Regions from separate parts of the Arthrobacter sp. S2(2024) genome, predicted to be linked through region 1. Evidence: riboswitches for the same ligand, from Rfam matches in the RefSeq annotation. Region 1 holds a riboswitch; each other region holds the start of a gene.
What was found. Region 1 has a riboswitch for thiamine pyrophosphate ahead of thiC (phosphomethylpyrimidine synthase ThiC). Riboswitches for the same ligand answer to the same signal wherever they lie in the genome.

Region 1 (4,394 bases):
TGACCGGATCCAACGACAGCGCGAACTGGTCACGCCAGCGGAACTCGAAGCGGGCCTTGGACAGCGCATCGTCGCGTTCGTGGGCGCCGGGGTGTCCCTTGGCCAGGTCAGCGGCGTGGGCGGCGATTTTGTACGTGATCACGCCGGTCTTGACGTCGTCCTTGTTGGGCAGGCCCAGATGTTCCTTCGGAGTGACGTAGCAAAGCATCGCGGTTCCGTAGCGTGCGATCTCCGTGGCGCCGATGGCGGAGGTGATGTGGTCGTAGCCCGGGGCGACGTCGGTGACAAGGGGGCCCAGCGTGTAGAACGGCGCGCCGTCACACAGCTCCTGCTGGCGCTCCACGTTCTCCCGCACCAAGTGGAACGGGATGTGTCCGGGGCCTTCGACCATGACCTGCACGTCGTACTGCCACGCGCGCTTCGTGAGCTCGGCCAAGGTGTCCAGCTCGGCGAACTGCGCGGCGTCGTTCGCGTCCGCCGTCGCGCCCGGGCGCAGTCCATCACCCAGCGAGAACGCGACGTCGTACTTGGCGAAGATTTCGCAGAGCTCGTCGAAGTGGGTGTAGAGGAAGTTTTCCTCGTGGTGGGCCAGGCACCAGCCCGCCATGATGGAGCCGCCACGGGAAACGATGCCCGTCACGCGGTTCGCGGTGAGCGGCACGTACCGCAGCAACACGCCGGCGTGGATGGTCATGTAGTCCACGCCCTGCTCGCACTGCTCAATGACGGTGTCGCGGAAGATTTCCCACGTGAGCTTGTTGGCTTCGCCGTTGACCTTCTCGAGGGCCTGGTAGATGGGTACCGTGCCGATCGGTACGGGGGAGTTACGAATGATCCATTCGCGGGTGGTGTGGATGTCATCGCCCGTGGACAGGTCCATGACGGTGTCGGCGCCCCATTGCGTTGCCCACTGCAACTTGTCCACTTCTTCGGCGATGGAGCTGGTGACGGCCGAGTTGCCGATATTGGCGTTGATCTTCACCAGGAACGCCTTGCCGATGATCATCGGTTCGGATTCGGGGTGGTTGATGTTGTTGGGGATGATGGCCCGGCCGGCAGCGACCTCGCTGCGGACGAGTTCCACATCGCAGTTTTCGCGAAGTGCCACGAACTGCATTTCGGGCGTGACGATGCCCTGTTTCGCGTAATGCATCTGTGTCACGGTCTTGCCGTCGACGGCGCGGCGGGGCACCGGCTGAGCCCCCTTCCACTCCGCGGAGGCGGCGCCGCGGCGGACGGCAGACTTGCCGTCGTCGAGCAGGTTCCGTTCGCGGCCGCTGTAGGCCTCAGTGTCGCCGCGGGCTTCGATCCACTCGCTGCGGAATGGTTCGAGGCCCACTACGGGATCACTCCCGGGTCCGGCGGTCCGGTACACCTGGAACGGGGCGTTGGCCTCGCCGTTGGGGGACGGTTCGAGGGCGATTTCCGTCACTGGAACCCGGATTCCCGTGTCGGCATCCTCCAGGAACGCGAGGGAATGCGACTTGAGGGATTGGGTCACATCGTGGTCCGATCCCTTTTGGGTAGGGCTCAGCTGTGTTTCTTTGGTGCTCAAAGGATTACTCACTTCCTTCGCCGGCATTACCCGGACAGGTTCAACGGTCGCAGGCTGCATCAGCCCGATCTCAGCCCTTGCAAGGGCCCCCGTGTGGTCGTAGACGAAGCTACCACAGCTGCCAGCGCTTGTGACAGATGTGACCGCGCCGGCGAAGCTCCCGGGAACTAGGGTGGAATCATGGCGGAAATCATCGAATTCAGCGGCGCCGTCCTCACCGGGCCGGAGGAGGAACGGCGCGGCCTCTGGTCGGTCGACGGACGGCTGACCTTCGTCCGGCCACTTGCGAAGCCCGACGTCGTCCTGGACGGTTGGGTGCTTCCCGGCCTGGTCGACGCGCATTGCCACGTTGGCTTGGGCAAGGGCGGAGCTGTCGACGAGGAGACTGCCCGCCTGCAGGCGACTGCGGACCGGAATGCCGGGACCCTCTTGATCCGCGATGCCGGATCCGCAAGCGACACGCGCTGGCTGCAACGCCGGGCGGACATGCCGAGGATCATCCGCGCGGGCAGGCACATCGCGAGGCAACGGCGGTACATCCCCGGGCTGGCCGAAGAGGTGGAGCCGGAGGATCTGATGGAGGCAGTCCGCAAGCAGGCGCGGTCCGGAGACGGCTGGGTCAAGATCGTGGGGGACTGGATCGACCGCTCCGCCGGGGATCTCGGCCCGTCCTTTCCGGCCGCCGTCGTCAAGGACGCCGTCGCGGCCGCACACGACGAGGGGGCGCGGGTGACCGCCCATTGCTTCGCCGAAGGGACAATCGATGACATGCTCGACGCCGGGATCGACTGCATCGAGCACGCCACCGGATTGTTGCCCCACCACATTCCCCGGCTGCTGGACCAGGATGTGCCGATTGTCCCCACGCTCATCAACATTGCGACGTTTCCGGACATCGCGAAGCAGGCTGAAACCAAATTTCCGCGCTACGCCGCCCACATGATCGCGTTGTGGGAGGGCCGGCATGAGCGGGTCCTTGAGGCGTTCGACGCCGGAGTGCGGGTGTACGCCGGAACCGACGCCGGAAGCGTCATCAAACACGGCCGGATCGGCGAGGAGATCCTGGAACTCCAGCGGGCGGGTCTTCCGGCGGCCGCAGCCCTCGATGCTGCCTGCTGGTCCGCCCGTGAGTGGTTGGGTGCCGACGGCATCAGCGAAGGCGCCAGCGCAGACGTCGTGCTCTACGCAAAGGATCCCCGAGCGTCCCTTGAGATCGTGCTGCAGCCACGATGCACCGTTCTGAGGGGACACATTTCAGGAAGCGCCGGGCATTAGGAATAAATTGAAGCTTCAAGTAATTTAGATACGTAGAGGTTGCCGAAGGGCGGCGCCACAAAAAGCCGGGAGTTTCACATGACCATCACATCCAGCCAGGATCTCCTTCCTGCCGAACTCACCATGGGCACTGTCATGCTCAAAGTGGGGGACATGAAGCTCATGGGCGACTACTACCAGCGGGCGCTGGGGCTGGACGTTGTCGCCGAACAGGACGGCGGGCTCTACTTCGGCCGGCTAGGCAAGCCGTTGGTGCACCTCGCGCCGGCCGCTGGTCTCCAGATCCCGGGCCGCGGAGAGGCCGGACTCTTCCACACGGCGCTGCTTTTCGAGGATCAGCCCTCGCTCGCCGCAACTGTTGCCTCCGCCGCGCAGTACGAACCCCACGCCTTCGTCGGCAGTGCCGACCACTTGGTCAGCGAAGCCTTCTACTTCACCGACCCGGAGGGCAACGGCATCGAACTCTACTACGACAAGCCCCGTGAAGGCTGGGAGTGGAACGGCAGCTCGGTCGTGATGGACAGCTTGCCGCTCCCGCCGCAGCGCTACCTCCAGCAGTACCTGAGTGAAGCGGCCGTGACGGGCCAGCATGGGGCGGGCGCCGGCGTCGGGCACGTCCACCTCCAGGTGGGCGACGTGAAGACCGCCCATGATTTCTACGTCGACACCCTCGGCTTCGAGCAGACCGCCGGCTGGCACGGGCAGGCCCTGTTTGTCTCCGCGGGCGGCTACCACCACCACATGGCCATGAACGTGTGGAACAGCCGCGGTGCAGGTCCGCGCAAGGACACCCTCGGCCTGGGCGAAGTGGTCATCGAAGTGCCGTCAGGAGACGACGTCGGCGCGCTCGCCGATCGCCTCAAGGTAGCGGGCATCGCCTCGCACCACACAGGCCAGGAGCTCCGCTTCGAGGACCCGTGGCGCAACCGCCTGCGGGTCGCGGTCCGCTACGCTTGATCCGACGGCGTGGCGCATCTCGGCCGCTGCGCCGCAGCTCCGTTGGCACGACTGAATGAGAGTACTTTCCATGGGCTTTGCTGAAATCTTTGTTGCCACCCACGATGAAGCACTCAAGAGGGCCGCCGCCCTGGAGAAGGGCAGTGACGTATCCGGCGCCGCGGTGCGGATCCCGGGAATCAGCGATTTCGAAGTAGAACAGCTCGGAGACCTCGCGGGCACGGCCGTGCACGCAGGCGGGGCCGACTATGAGCTTGCTTTGGTGGACGTCACCAGCGACGCCCTGCTCGGCGTCCCCGAAGCGATGGTGCGTGCCCTTTCTGAGCTCCTCAGCTACGAGACCGAAGGCGAAGGAAACGTCCTCGATGACGTCGCCGAACGCTGGGCGGCCCAAGAGGACATGCCCTTTGATGCCCAACAGGCCCGCCTGTACGTCCAGCAGTTGGCGGCCCTCGCGAGCGACGTCGAAAAGGCCGAACGGGGCGGTCTCTACGTCTGGTCCGCTGAGCAGTAATCCCGCAGAAAAGCCGCCGCACGGACCGCGTGTTCGAAATACTGTCCGCCATCTGGCACAATGGACAGGTACTCGATCCGCGCGGCCCCTCTC
Region 2 (4,394 bases), 350 kb from region 1:
GCGATCTCGTGGGGTGTTTCGTCCGAGGAAATGGTTTCCTCGGGTTCGATCGTTTCGGTTCCGTCTGTCAGAACTTCATGGGTGTGCAATTCACTCACAGTGGAGTTTTCCTTATTCATTTGGGCTGCGCTGCGTGCTCAACGGTTGTGGCAGGGCCGTTCCGGAGCACGGACGGGCGCAAGCAAATCCAGTGGAAGCCGATCGCGGGCTATCTAAATACTGGCACTGGGGACCAGCTGGTGTATCTCAAGATCGCGTAGGGGCGGGCTTGTTGATGTCAAAAAATTAACTGAATCAACGACCGGGCATCCATTACTACTCACACAGTCTAGCGTCTGGGTGCAATAAACCCCGGATCGCGGCCGCGGTCCTGTGAACTGATTGCGCTACTGGAGCAGTTCGAAGGTGATTTGGCGGGTGGCAATGTCCGCGTCAAGCAGTTTCACGCGGACCTTCGTACCGGACTCCATTTCGCCATCGCAACGAGCGGTGACCGCCGGCTCGGCGATCTGGACGATGCCGGAGGGGCCGTGGGAGTTGCCGTTCCCATTCCCATTCCCGTTGTGGCCGTTGGTGCTGTTCCCGTTCCCGTTTCCGTTGTTCTTGGCAGGCTTCGATCCGGAAATCACCACGGCGTCGAATTCCTGTCCGACGTGGTTCACCAGGAGTGCGGCCTCCACCGTGTCCAAGGCGAGGCGCTCCATTTTGGCGGCAAGCTGGTCGGATGACGCCATGATCTCCGGCAGGCTCGGCAAAGCATCCCGGGCCCATGCAGGGATCTCCGTTCCGTTGCTCAGTGCTTCGCAGATGACCAGGACAAAACGATCGACCAGCCGGCGCAAAGGCGCAGTGGTGTGGGCATATGGTGCGCCGATGGCTGACTGCATGACGCTGCCCGGTACTTCGCCGTCGAAAGGCGTGTAGCCGGCGCCCCGGAAAAGCAGCCCCGCGGAATGGAGAATGGCCAATTGCCGGGGGTCTTTGCCGTCGAGGGTCCGCAGGTACTCGCCGTAGCTGGTCCCCTCGGTCCAAGGCTTGCCGAGCGCCCCGGCCTGCCGTTTGAAATGGAGCAGCGAGCGCTCATCGGGAGCGGGCATGGTGCGCAGGATTCCAACCTTGCCGTCTAGCATCAGCTGGGCCGCCGCCATCCCGGTCATGAGCGAAATCTGGGCGTTCCAGTCCTCGACGGGCAGCGAGGGAGCTGCGACGATCCTGTACCCCCCGCCGTCGGGCAGTTGGACGATTTCTTGTTCAGGCATGTTCAGGCTCGCTCCGCCGCGGCGGCGTTCGAGTTCCACCCGTTTGAGCCCGACCTCCTTGAGCAACTGCAGGACGGGATCAGCTGTCCCGGAATCGATCGCGGACTGGACGCCCTTGTAGTTGAGCTTGGCGCGGCTGCGTACGCTTGCCCGGCGAACTGAGACGGTGCGGAACTCTGCTTCGGCATCGAGTTCGAAGTCCCACACGAACGCTCCGCAGTCCTGGCCCGCCAGCAGGCTTCCGGCGTGCTCGCTGATGATCTCGGGGTGCAGCGGTATGCGGCCGTCCGGCGCATAGTACGTCTGTCCCCGGTGGCGGGTCTCGGCGTCGAGCGCTCCTCCCGGTGGCACAAAGGAGGGCACATCGGAGATGGCGTAGAGAACCCTGTAACCATTCCCGGACCGCTCAATGAAGAGGGCCTGGTCGAGATCCGTGGAAGAGGCCGGGTCGATCGTGATGAACGGAACGTCCGTGAGGTCCTGCGCCGGCAGCCTGTGTCTTGAAACCGCGGCCTCCGCGTCGCGCAGTGCTTCAGCGGGATAACCCGCGGGCAGCTCGAGTTCGGTCCGAAGCGCCGCCAGTGCTTCCGCGAGCTGGTTCGACGTTTCAGAGACGTTCGGGGCTATGCGCTGATGTGACACGAAAGTCAGGGTAACTCCAAAATCTCCCGGCGTCTCGCTAGGCCGCCGCTGCGTCCAGTGCGGCCAGGAGTGCCTGGGCTGCCGCCGTCGGATCCCCGGCCTCGGTGATGGCGCGGACCACAACAATGCGGCTGGCGCCGGCCCTCACTACGTCTTCCACGTTGCTGAGATCGATGCCGCCGATCGCAAACCAAGGAAGCACTACGCCGCCGACGGTCTCTTCGTCTGCCTGCTTCACCGCATTGGCAGCGTACTTCACCAGATCGAGCCCGACGGCGGAGCGTCCAGGCTTGGTGGGCGTGGCCCACACAGGCCCGACGCAGAAGTAGTCCAAGCCGCTGCGGCCAGGCGACGCGGCGATGGCTGCGTCAATCTGCTCCGGCGTGTGCGTGGAGAGGCCGATGATGGTGGGGTCGTGGAGCAGCTTCCGGGCCGAGCGCAGCGAAATGTCCTTTTGGCCGATATGGAACACCGGTGCGCCGGCGAGGGACGCTACGTCCGCGCGGTCGTTGACTGCCCAGAGGCGCCCGTGACGCTGCGCCACGGATTGCAGGATCTCCAGGAGTTCCAGTTCCTCGGCCGCTTCAATGGTCTTGTCGCGCAGCTGGATGATGTCCACGCCGCCTTCGAATGCGGCATCGACAAACTGCTCAAAATCACCCTGTTGCTTGCGGGCGTCGGTGCAGAGGTACAGGCGGGCGGTGGTGTGGACATCGTGCGGGGTCATGGAAACAGAGTAGTTCCTCTAAACTGGGCTGGTACCGCGGGAGCCGCGGCGGCAGTCACAATCGCCGCGCGGCTGAGAGGGCTTCAGCGCCGACCGCTTGACCTGATCCGGCTAGTACCGGCGTAGGGAAGGACTCCATGGACGAAGTAAACACCCAGCACGGGCCCCTGCGTGCAGACGTGGCGGTGATCGGGGGCGGCGTCATTGGCCTGGGCATCGCGTGGGAAGCCCGAAGGTCGGGCCGCTCGGTTGCCCTGATCGATCCCGCGCCGGCCAGCGGCGCTACTTTCGCGGCGGCGGGGATGTTGGCACCAGTCAGTGAACTGCACTACCAGGAAGAGGACCTCCTGGAGCTCATGCTCGAATCGTCGGCGTTGTGGCCGGACTTCGAACACAATGTGACCGGCTCACGAACCGGACGCAGCACGGGTTACCGGACGACGCCGACCCTCGCCGTGGGTGCGGACGCAGCGGACCGCCGGGCGCTCGCCGATCTTCGGGACGTCCAGCTGGCCCATGGCCTGGTGGTGGAATCCGTGCCGTTGCGCGAAGCACGGGAGCGTGAGCCGCTCTTGAGCCCGCAGATTTCCTGTGCCTTCGACATCCCGGGCGACCACCAAGTGGATCCTCGCCGGCTTTCGGCCGCGATTCTAGGCGCTTTGGCAGACCACGAGCCCGGTAGCTCCAGTTGGATTCCGGGGGCCGAAGGCGGTTTCGCGGTCCGGGACACTGCGGCGGGCCTCCTGTGGGAGGAGGACGGGCGCGCCGTCGGGGCCGTGCTCGGCTCAGGCATCAATGTGCTTGCCACGGAAACGGTGGTAGCCAACGGACTCGATGCCGCCCGCGTGAAAGGACTGCCGGATGGATTGTCGCTCCCGTTGCGTCCCGTCTACGGCGACATACTGCGGCTGCGCGTCCCGGACCACCTGCAACCGCTGGTCACCGCCACGGTCCGGGGAATGGTGCGCGGAGTGCCCGTCTACATCGTTCCCCGCGATGACGGGACCGTCGTGATCGGCGCGACGCAACGTGAGGACGGATTGTCGTCGTCCGGGGGATCGGCCAACCCGGTGTCAGCCGGCGGCGTCTACCAATTGCTCCGCGACGCCCAGGTATTGGTTCCGGCCGTTGCCGAGCTGGAACTCCTCGAAGCAACTGCCCGGGCCCGTCCGGGCACCCCGGACAACGCACCGCTGCTGGGCCGCGTCGAAGGTCGGGAAGGAACCGTGCCCGGCCTCATCGTGGCCAGCGGCTTCTTCCGCCATGGCGTGCTCCTCACTCCGGCAGCGGCGAAAATCTGCGTTGGACTCATGGATGGCACCGCCGATCCCCGGTGGAACAAATTCCGCCCGGACCGCTTCTCCCGCCCGCACTCAGCAGCAAGGGCTTCCGCAGACGGCCCATCCGCCGATACCTTAAATCCCCTTCTGAAGGACCACGCATGAACATCAAATTGAACGGCGCAGACCACACGCTGAGCGACGACGCTTCCGTCACCACCCTCGTCAGCCACATCACCGGACGCGTTGTGGATTCCAGCGGCCAAGCGGCCGACGGACGCAAGATCGGCGTCGCCGTCGCACGCAATTCCGAAGTGGTGCCGCGCAGCCAGTGGGCTGCTACCGCGCTCGCAGAGGGCGATGAACTCGAAATCGTTACCGCAGTACAGGGAGGCTGAACCATGACCACAGCAAGCACTCACGAAGCAGGCACCCGAACCGATGCCCTGGTGATCGACGGTGTTGAGTTCGGCTCGCGCCTTATCA
Region 3 (4,394 bases), on a different contig from region 1:
TTCGGACCACGGAGGTCTTCGAGGATCTCAGCCGTAACCTTGACCTTGGCCAGATCCGCAGCTGCGGAGGTGACCTTGTCACCGTCCACCAGGAGCAGTGCGGGCAGCTCAAGGGTGCTGCCGGCTCCACCGGGGACGCGGTTCAGGGTTACGTAGTCTCCAACGGAAACCTTTTCTTGGCGGCCGCCTGCGCGGACAATCGCGTACACCACTTGGGCACTCACTTCTCTCGACGTTTATTACTAAATTTGCGTGCGGAACCCCGATCCAAAAACGGGCCTGGTTCACGCTGTGCCTCAACGCCGTGGACTCCGGTACGGAATCCATGAGTCATCCCTCGAATAGTTCTAAATGAAAGGTCAGTTCCAAATGAACGGTTTCTAGGGGCATAACCCAAGTGTTGGCGTAAGCACCGAAGATCTAGATTACGCTAGTTTCGCCTTCGGCTGCAAATGAGGCCAGGTCCGGAGGCTGCCACGTGATGGCTGCCACAGACTGGCTATGCCGCCATCCGGTACCGTGCCCGTCCACCTTACCCTGCCGGCCGCGAAAAGCTCGGATCCTCACGCCGACACGCTGCAACGCCTGCGGGGGCAGGCCGCGTTCCGGTGCCTCCTCCCCGGAAGACCGGCTCAGCCGTGCAACCTTGGAGCATCGAAGAACGCCGTTTCATAGCGGCAGGATTGGGCAAACGCCTCCATCATCGCTGTGCACTCCGCGGGCGACGCAACCTGCGCGGCGGCATCCGTGATGCCGATCGCCTTGCGGGTGGCCTCCGCGAACGCCTCGTCCGCGTAGGTGCGCAGCCAATCCGCATAGGGGTGCTCGTCCGATGCTCCGGCCTCGACAAACCCATGGTGGAGCCGCTGTCCCACCTCGGCGTACAACCAGTAGCAAGGCAACACGGCAGCAACCAGCACCGCATAGCTTCCCGACGCCGATGCCGCCAGCAAGTGGTCCACGTAGGCCTTGGTGACCGGGCCCAGCTCTCCGCTCACCTGGCGTCCACTGAGCCAATTCCGGTGCAGCTCGGATTCGACTTCAAGGCACATCTGCGAGCCGCGGGCCCAGAACAGCTGTTCGGTTTCACTCGGAGCGAGGGCGCTTGCCCGTGCCAGGACCCTGGAATAGCCGTTGAGATAGATGGCATCCTGGGACAGGTAGTAGCTGAACTGCGCTTCACTGAGACCACCGGATTGCAAGTGCTGGATGAAGTCCAAGCCATAAATGGCTGCCAGTTCCGTTTGGGCGGCGTCCCACATCCGGACGGCGAAGTCCCCCGGTTGAAGGGCCTGCTGGAGCGCGTGGAAATGATGGATCGGCCCGTTGCCCTTCCCTACTTCCAGCACCTCGGACCGGGTCAGCGCCTCCTGGAGCCAGGGCTTGACGACACGCAAAGCAGACTCCCAATCGCCGAGCCGCGCCTTGGCCGTCGCCATCGCCGACGACAGGGAACATCCCGTCCCATGGCTATTGCGGGTCTCCACCCGTTGGCCGGCGAATTCCACCACGTCCTGGCTCAGGACTCCCCCGGTATTGACCAGGGCATCGGGGCAGCCGGCTCCCTGCAGATGGCCCCCCTTCACCAGGACGGTGTTTCCGCAGCTAGCGGCCAGGCGCTTGCCTTGCTCCAACGCCGATGCCCAATCAGTGGCAACAGGCTCGCCAAGCAGCATGGCCAATTCCGGAAGGTTGGGGGTCACCAGGTCTGCGAGGGGCAGCAGTTCCCGCAGTGCGGTTTCAGCGGACTCCGCGAGGAGCCTGTCGCCACTGGTCGCGATCATCACCGGATCCAGGACGACGACGGCGGGGCGCGCCTCGCCAAGCCAGCGGCGGACTTCGTGGATGACCGCCGCGTCCCCGAGCATGCCGATCTTGACGGCATCAACCGTGATGTCGTCGCTAATGGCGTCCAATTGCTGGCGCAGGAACTCCACGGGAGGCACATGGACGCCAGTGACGCCCTGTGTGTTTTGTACAGTGAGCGCCGTGATGACGGCCATGCCGTAGCCGCCGTTGGCTGCAATGCTCTTCAGGTCTGCCTGGATCCCGGCACCACCTGAGGGGTCCGAGCCGGCGATGCTGAGGACCCTGGGTATGGGGCGCTGGATGGCCTTGAGCGGGTAGACAGATGATTGCGCCGAAACAGTCATGCGAGACATCCCTTCGCCGGTGCTAACCGGACAGGTTCAACGGGTCTGGTCTCAGCCGGCTCGGTGCGCGGCACCCCGTGTCAGTCCCCTAGCTTAACCCTGATCACGCCTCGCCCGCTGAAATCGCCCTTTGCAACCGGACTGCCAGGGTCGGCGGATTGGCCCACAACGCCGAAACCCCGGCGGTTTCCACAGGAGCGGAAACGGCCGGGGCTTAGGCACGGTACTACGTTCAGAGTTCGGACTTCGGCACACCGACGCCGAGGATGATCGGTTCCGCTGCCGCCGTCGGCTTCGTCGGGGCGGCGTCTGCCGCCTTGGCCTCGTGCGCGGCCCCACCGGAAGCAGCCGCGGCAACCTCGTGGTGCTCCACGTTGGTGGCGTTGGCGGCACCCTGGGCCCGGCTGGCGCTACGGTTGCGTCGGCCTCGGCGTCCACGCGAACCCGAGTCCGGGGATTCACCGCTTGCAACGGCTGCGGGGGCCTCTGCGGGGGTTTCCTTGGCTGACGTTGACGTCGTGGCGGTGTCCGGAGCTTCTCCGAGGCCTGCGAATGCCTGTGCCAATAGGTCCAGGCTCATGGCAGGTGTGCCACTTGCAGCCTCCTCTTCGTGGTGGACGAAAGGCAACGCAACTTCCTCGCCGCCGAATCGCAGCACAGGCTTCGAACGTTCCTCGCCACTCGAAGCAGCGGCCGGAGCCTGGACCGGGGCCGCTGGGGCCTGGACCGGGGTTACTTCCGCTGCGTGCCCGTCGGCGAGCAATTCCGCCGCGTGGTGGAGCTCGTCGTCGTGCAGGTGGGCAGCGTGGGCTGCAGCCGCGATGGTGGCAAGGGCTGCGCGGGTGGCTGCCTGCCGGTTCGGGTCGGTGGATTCCACAGTGTGGACCGGCACCGAAGGGGTGACGGGCAGTTCAGTGGTCCCCGGCCCCGTGCCGCGGCCGCGGCGACGCTTGCGCTGCTCGGGGCGGACGGCTGGCTGTGACTCCGTGCGCGGGTGGTGGTGTTCAGCTGCCACGACGTTGGCCCGACGGTGCTCCACGGGCTCGTCGTGCGTGACGATTCCGCGCCCTGCGCACGTCTCGCACTGCTCGCCGAAGACCTCCAGCAGGCCGGTGCCCATGCGCTTGCGGGTCATCTGGACCAATCCAAGCGAGGTCACCTCGGCGACCTGGTGCTTGGTACGGTCCCGGCCGAGGCACTCGACCAGGCGGCGCAACACGAGATCGCGGTTGGATTCCAGGACCATGTCGATGAAGTCGATGACGATGATTCCACCGATGTCGCGCAAGCGGAGCTGGCGGACCACTTCCTCGGCAGCCTCAAGGTTGTTCTTGGTGACGGTCTCCTCGAGGTTGCCGCCGCTGCCGGTGAACTTCCCGGTGTTGACGTCGACAACCGTCATGGCCTCCGTGCGGTCGATCACGAGCGAACCACCGGAGGGCAGGAAGACCTTGCGTTCCAAGGCCTTGTGGATCTGTTCGTCCACACGCCATGCCGAGAAAATGTCCTGGTCCGAGGTCCACTTCTCGAGGCGTCCCACCAGGTCCGGCGCCACGTACGTGACGTAGGCCTCGATGGTGTCCCAGGCTTCATCGCCGGAAACGATGAGCTTGGAGAAGTCCTCGTTGAAGACGTCACGGACAACCTTGATGGTGAGGTCCGGTTCGCCGTACAGCAGTTCCGGAGCCAGGATCTTGGTGGACGTGGACTGGCTTTCGATGCCTTCCCACTGGGCCCGCAAGCGGTTGATATCGTGCGTCAGCTCTTCCTCGGAAGCACCCTCGGCGGCGGTGCGGACAATAACGCCCGCGTTCTCCGGGAGGCGGTCCTTGAGGATTTTCTTCAGGCGGTTGCGCTCGACGTCGGGCAGCTTGCGGGAAATTCCCGTCATTGACCCGCCCGGTACGTACACAAGGTAGCGGCCGGGAAGTGAAATCTGGCTCGTCAGGCGTGCGCCCTTGTGGCCCACCGGATCCTTGGTGACCTGGACCAGCACGGAGTCGCCTGACTTCAGGGCGTTCTCGATGCGGCGCGGTTTGCCTTCCAGGGTGACGGCATCCCAGTTGACTTCACCGGCGTACAGTACGGCGTTGCGGCCGCGTCCGATGTCTACGAACGCGGCTTCCATCGACGGCAGCACGTTCTGGACCTTGCCCAGGTAGACGTTGCCGATGAGGGAATCCTGCTGTGTCTTGGACACGAAGTGCTCCGCGAGCACGCCGTCTTCGAGGACACCGATCT
Region 4 (4,394 bases), on a different contig from region 1:
GGCCGGTGACGAACTGGTGCTCGGGCTCTTGGAACACAGTCCCGATGCGGGAGATCAGCTGCTGGGCCTTCCACTTGAACGGGTCGGGGCCCGCGCCGTCGCTGAGCCCGACGGCGGCAGTCACCGCCCCGGATATCGGCGCCAACAGCCCCGCGAGGGTCAAAGCGAAGGTCGATTTTCCGGCGCCATTGGGACCGGTGATTGTCAGTGCCCGTCCGGCAAACACTTCGGCGTCGAGTCCGGACTGCACAGGACGCGGGGCGATCGTTTTGAACCCCCGGCGCCGTGTCCGTTCGCGGGACACCGCAAGCTCCTGGGTGGCGAGCAGCAACTCGCCCCCCTTCCGGGAGCTCCCCGCTCCGGAGTCGGCCGCCGGTCCGGCGCCTGTTCCCGAACGTGGGCGGGTGGCCGGCACGTAACCAGGCACCCAGACGCCCGCAGCAGTGAGCATGTCCCTTGCTTGCGCCAGAACCGTGTTCGGGTCACCGTCCAGAAGCACCGCCGGCGTCGAACCTCCCGAGGAGGAACTGCCCGGCTGAAGCACCACAATCCGGTCCACGAGGTCTTTCCAGACCGATACCCGGTGTTCCACCACCACCAAGGTGGCGCCGGTCTTGTCCAGGCAGCGGCCCACGGCATCGCGCACTTCCAAGACGCCGGCCGGGTCAAGGTTGGCGGTCGGCTCGTCCAGGAGGATCAAGCCGGGCCGCATTGCCAGTATGCCGGCGAGCGCAAGGCGCTGTTTCTGCCCGCCCGAGAGGGCCGACGTCGGGTGGTCGAGCGAAAAGTTGCCGCTGGCACTGCCACCGGCACTCCGCAGCAGCCCGACGTCGTCGAGCGCTTCATGGACCCGCTTCCAAATCTCGTCCCGCGGCACGCAAAGGTTCTCGGCGCCGAATGCAACGTCGTCGCCCAGGCGGGAAAGCACCACCTGGGTTTCGGGGTCCTGTTGCATGAGTCCGGCACGGCCCCGCTGGGCCTTCGGGGAAACGCCGTCCACCAGCAACGAGCCGGTCTCGTCGGCGTCGTCGCCTTCCTCGCCCAGCACGCCCGCCAGGGCATGGAGGAACGTCGACTTGCCTGCGCCCGAGGGGCCAAGCAGCAGGACGCGCTCGCCCGGACGGATGTCCAGGTCCAGGGCGTGGATGGCCTGCGTGGTGCGGCCGGCGTGCCGCCAGCCCCAGCCCTGCGCGGAAATGGCGGCGGGTCGCACCACGGCAGAGGTGCCGGAATCAGGACTGGGCATCAGGAAAAGACGGGCTCCGAGGCGGCCTTGCGTGACGCGAACGCGCTCAGGACACCGGTCCTGGCCAGGCCGCGGGTAGCGATCCAGGACAGGGCACCGGCAATGACGGCCCCGGAGATCGTGCAGAACACGATGTACGCGAGCTTGTCGACCGGTTCGTAGGCGATGTTCCAGCCCCACGGCAGGAAGGAGTCGTTCAGGCCGCAGAACAGGCCCGCACCGGCACCGGCCAGCAGGGACACCGGCAGGTTGAACTTCTTGTACATGAAGGCCAGGAAAATGAGTTCCGCCCCCAAGCCCTGGAGCAGGCCCGAGATCAGCACCGTGGTGCCGTACTGGGAACCCATGATGAGCTCGCTCGTGGCGGCCACTGTTTCGCAGAAAATTGCCGCACCGGGCTTGCGGACGATGAGCATGCCCAGCACGGCCGGAATCATCCAGCCGCCGGCGATCAGGCCGCTCAGGGGCGGGTAGCCGGCGGACATAGGCGTGGCAACCAAAGCCATCTGGTCCCATGCCCAGAAGATCACGCCACCGGCGATCGAGATGAGTGCCGCCACGACGATGTCCACGACGCGCCAGTTGTAACCAGGCTTGGTGAGGCCCGGCCTTGCAGAAATACCAGTCATTTTGTCCTCCTGAGGAACAGGAGGGGAAAGTGTTCGCGGTTGCCTGCGAGCGGCTTCCGCCGCGCCGGTCCGGACACTATGAGAACTCGACTCCCTTGCGCCGGTACTAGCCGGATCAGGTTCGAGGGTCTGCGGCTGTCCGCACTCTCAGCGCCCGTCCTCCGTGCCGCATTGCTGCGTGCCCGACGGCGGCGCTCCCCTGTCGTTATCAATCCACCCTTTTGGGCGTGGTTCAGTTTACACCTTGGCGGGGTTGCGGGCGCTGTGTTGGCGTCCGCGGAACGGTCACAAACACGCGGGGACGACGGATTCTGCTGGATCACTCGCCGGGTGAGCGCAGGCCGGCCCGGAATGGCGCGGGCGGCCGCAGAAACTGGGACAATGATCCAGCAGAATGTGACGCGGCAGAGCGGGCAAAGGAGCGGTCTTGGCAGGCAATGGCGAAGCGAACAGCACCACGGTGGCGGAACCGAGGCTCGCCGCAAGCGTGATCCTGGTCCGGGATGCCGCGGTTCCCGGGGGCTCTGAAGGTGCGGCGCAGGCTTTGGAGGTGTTCGTCCAGCACCGGGTTTCCACGATGGATTTCGCCGCGGGCATGGTGGTCTTCCCCGGGGGCCGGGTGGACCAGGTGGACAGCTCCGGCTGGGACTTCGCGGACGACGTCGTCGAGCAGCACGCCGCTGCATGGCACCGGAGCAGCATCGCCGTCGAGCCTGCCTCCGCCAGGTTCAACGCCGGCCGGGTGCTGGCGGCCGCGCAGCGTGAGGTGTTCGAAGAGGCCGGGCTGAAGCTTGACGCCGCCACCCTCCGCCCGTGGGCCAACTGGGTCACTCCGCAGGACCAGCCCAAGCGCTTCGACACGTACTTCTACCTTGCCTGCCCGGTTTCCGGTGCCGAGCCAAGGCACCAGACCACGGAAGCGTCGTCGTCCTTGTGGATGCCCGTCCGCGGAATCCTGGACGCCGAAGTCGCCGGAACACTCAAGCTCATGCCGCCCACGCTGGCGCTGCTGGATGAGCTCCTCGCCCTCGGCACAGTGGAAGCGATACTGGGCGAGGACCGTGACATCGTGCCTGTCCGTCCAAAGCCCGGGGCCTTGGAGGAGTTCTTCCGGCAGAGGCGCCAAGCTCCATCCGTTGCTCCGGAACTGCCCTGAAGTGGGGTTAGGCTGGGGACGGTCCTGTTTCCACCCGCAAGGAGTCCCGGAATGAACCTCCTCATCAAACTGCTCGGCACCGGCGTGAGCATCGGCGCTGGCTTTGTCGGCACCAAGCTCGTCAATGCGCTGTGGGAAAAGTCCACCGGCAAGAAACCTCCCAAGGGTCACGATGACATGGAGGCAAGCCTGCGCTCTGCACTGACCTTCGCCCTGATTTCGGCGACTGTCAGCGCCGTCATCCAGGTTTTCGCAAGCCGCAGTACCCAGCGCGCCATCTCGCGTTTCTCGAAGACACAGGACATCGTCTAGGCTGACGGCCGGCCGTTGGCGCCGTGAGGGCCTGGGCTCCCGCCGTTCCCGGTGTGGGGAGTTGTCGGGTCGGCTTGGGCTTTCTCCGCTGCCCGTTGGCCGGCGGCCCGCAGCACCACGGCCTCGAGTTCGTCGATGCTCAGCAACTCGGGGTGCAGGTGCTTGGTCCGGTAGCCTGCGCGGCCCACCATGTGTGCGGACACCGGCACCGTCAGCAATTGGAAGATCCAAGCGACGGCCAGGATCGGCCACACCCACCATTCGCGCATCTGCAGCCCGATGGCTGCCAAGACGAGGAACAGCCCGAGCACTTGCGGCTTGGTAGCTGCGTGCATGCGGCTCATCAGGTCCGGGAAGCGCAACAGGCCGATCGCCGCGCCCAATGACATCACCGCACCGACAATCAGCAGCACCGCGGTGACGGCATCGATGACGGCGTCCGCTCCGGTGGCGTCAGGAGTCATTGACCTGTCCTCTCCGGTCGGCCACGAAGCGCGCCACCGTCACCGATCCGATGAAACCGATCAGCGTCAGCGCGACGAGCAGCACGAGGTTGTTGAGGTGCCTGTTGACGGCCATGTCGATGGCCAGCGCAGCACCCAGTATGGCGAGCAGCACGTCCGAGGCGAGCACCCGGTCCAGCAGGGACGGCCCGACGGCGATCCTGTAGATCGCGCCGGCGGCGGCGAGGCTAAGGATCACCGCCGTGACGATCAGCACGATGTCTTTCACGAGCGAGCTCCCCTCGTTGCAGGCCAGCCTTCGGCCTGGAGTGCGTCCATTTCCGCCTGGGTACCCATGATCCGGATCAGCGAGGCCTCCGTGTCTTGGACTTCCTTGCGCAGCTTGGCGCTGTCCACATCGTTGCGGACATTGAGCCCATGGATATAGAGCGTGGACGTCGAGCGGTCCACCTCCACCACCAAGGAACCCGGAATCAGCGAAATCACGTGCCCTGTTGCGGTCACCATGAGGTCGGAATGGCTACGGAGGGGAACAGCGACGACGGCGTTGGTTACCAAGGGCCCGCGGAAGACCGCGAGGTACATGA

Region 2: linked by a shared signal. The riboswitch ahead of thiO (glycine oxidase ThiO) and the one ahead of thiC (phosphomethylpyrimidine synthase ThiC) in region 1 are both predicted to bind thiamine pyrophosphate.
Region 3: linked by a shared signal. The riboswitch ahead of thiD (bifunctional hydroxymethylpyrimidine kinase/phosphomethylpyrimidine kinase) and the one ahead of thiC (phosphomethylpyrimidine synthase ThiC) in region 1 are both predicted to bind thiamine pyrophosphate.
Region 4: linked by a shared signal. The riboswitch ahead of VLA65_RS18145 (ECF transporter S component) and the one ahead of thiC (phosphomethylpyrimidine synthase ThiC) in region 1 are both predicted to bind thiamine pyrophosphate.

The regions. Positions count from the first base shown of each region.
Region 1 covers NZ_JAYKZI010000002.1:16,721-21,114, reverse strand. The annotation lists gene thiC (phosphomethylpyrimidine synthase ThiC) at 1-1,555, opposite strand, end outside; TPP riboswitch at 1,551-1,658, opposite strand; gene VLA65_RS03760 (amidohydrolase family protein) at 1,736-2,830, shown strand; gene VLA65_RS03755 (VOC family protein) at 2,909-3,787, shown strand; gene VLA65_RS03750 (hypothetical protein) at 3,858-4,301, shown strand.
Region 2 covers NZ_JAYKZI010000002.1:362,827-367,220, reverse strand. The annotation lists gene VLA65_RS05330 (DEAD/DEAH box helicase) at 1-98, opposite strand, end outside; gene VLA65_RS05325 (RNB domain-containing ribonuclease) at 387-1,901, opposite strand; gene thiE (thiamine phosphate synthase) at 1,939-2,628, opposite strand; TPP riboswitch at 2,655-2,774, shown strand; gene thiO (glycine oxidase ThiO) at 2,766-4,073, shown strand; gene thiS (sulfur carrier protein ThiS) at 4,070-4,306, shown strand; gene VLA65_RS05305 (thiazole synthase) at 4,310-4,394, shown strand, end outside.
Region 3 covers NZ_JAYKZI010000023.1:19,788-24,181, reverse strand. The annotation lists gene rplU (50S ribosomal protein L21) at 1-212, opposite strand, end outside; gene thiD (bifunctional hydroxymethylpyrimidine kinase/phosphomethylpyrimidine kinase) at 633-2,153, opposite strand; TPP riboswitch at 2,145-2,241, opposite strand; gene VLA65_RS21310 (Rne/Rng family ribonuclease) at 2,386-4,394, opposite strand, start outside.
Region 4 covers NZ_JAYKZI010000012.1:56,237-60,630, forward strand. The annotation lists gene VLA65_RS18140 (ABC transporter ATP-binding protein) at 1-1,246, opposite strand, end outside; gene VLA65_RS18145 (ECF transporter S component) at 1,246-1,875, opposite strand; TPP riboswitch at 1,950-2,086, opposite strand; gene VLA65_RS18150 (NUDIX hydrolase) at 2,303-3,031, shown strand; gene VLA65_RS18155 (DUF4235 domain-containing protein) at 3,083-3,343, shown strand; gene mnhG (monovalent cation/H(+) antiporter subunit G) at 3,340-3,807, opposite strand; gene VLA65_RS18165 (monovalent cation/H+ antiporter complex subunit F) at 3,797-4,075, opposite strand; gene VLA65_RS18170 (Na+/H+ antiporter subunit E) at 4,072-4,394, opposite strand, start outside.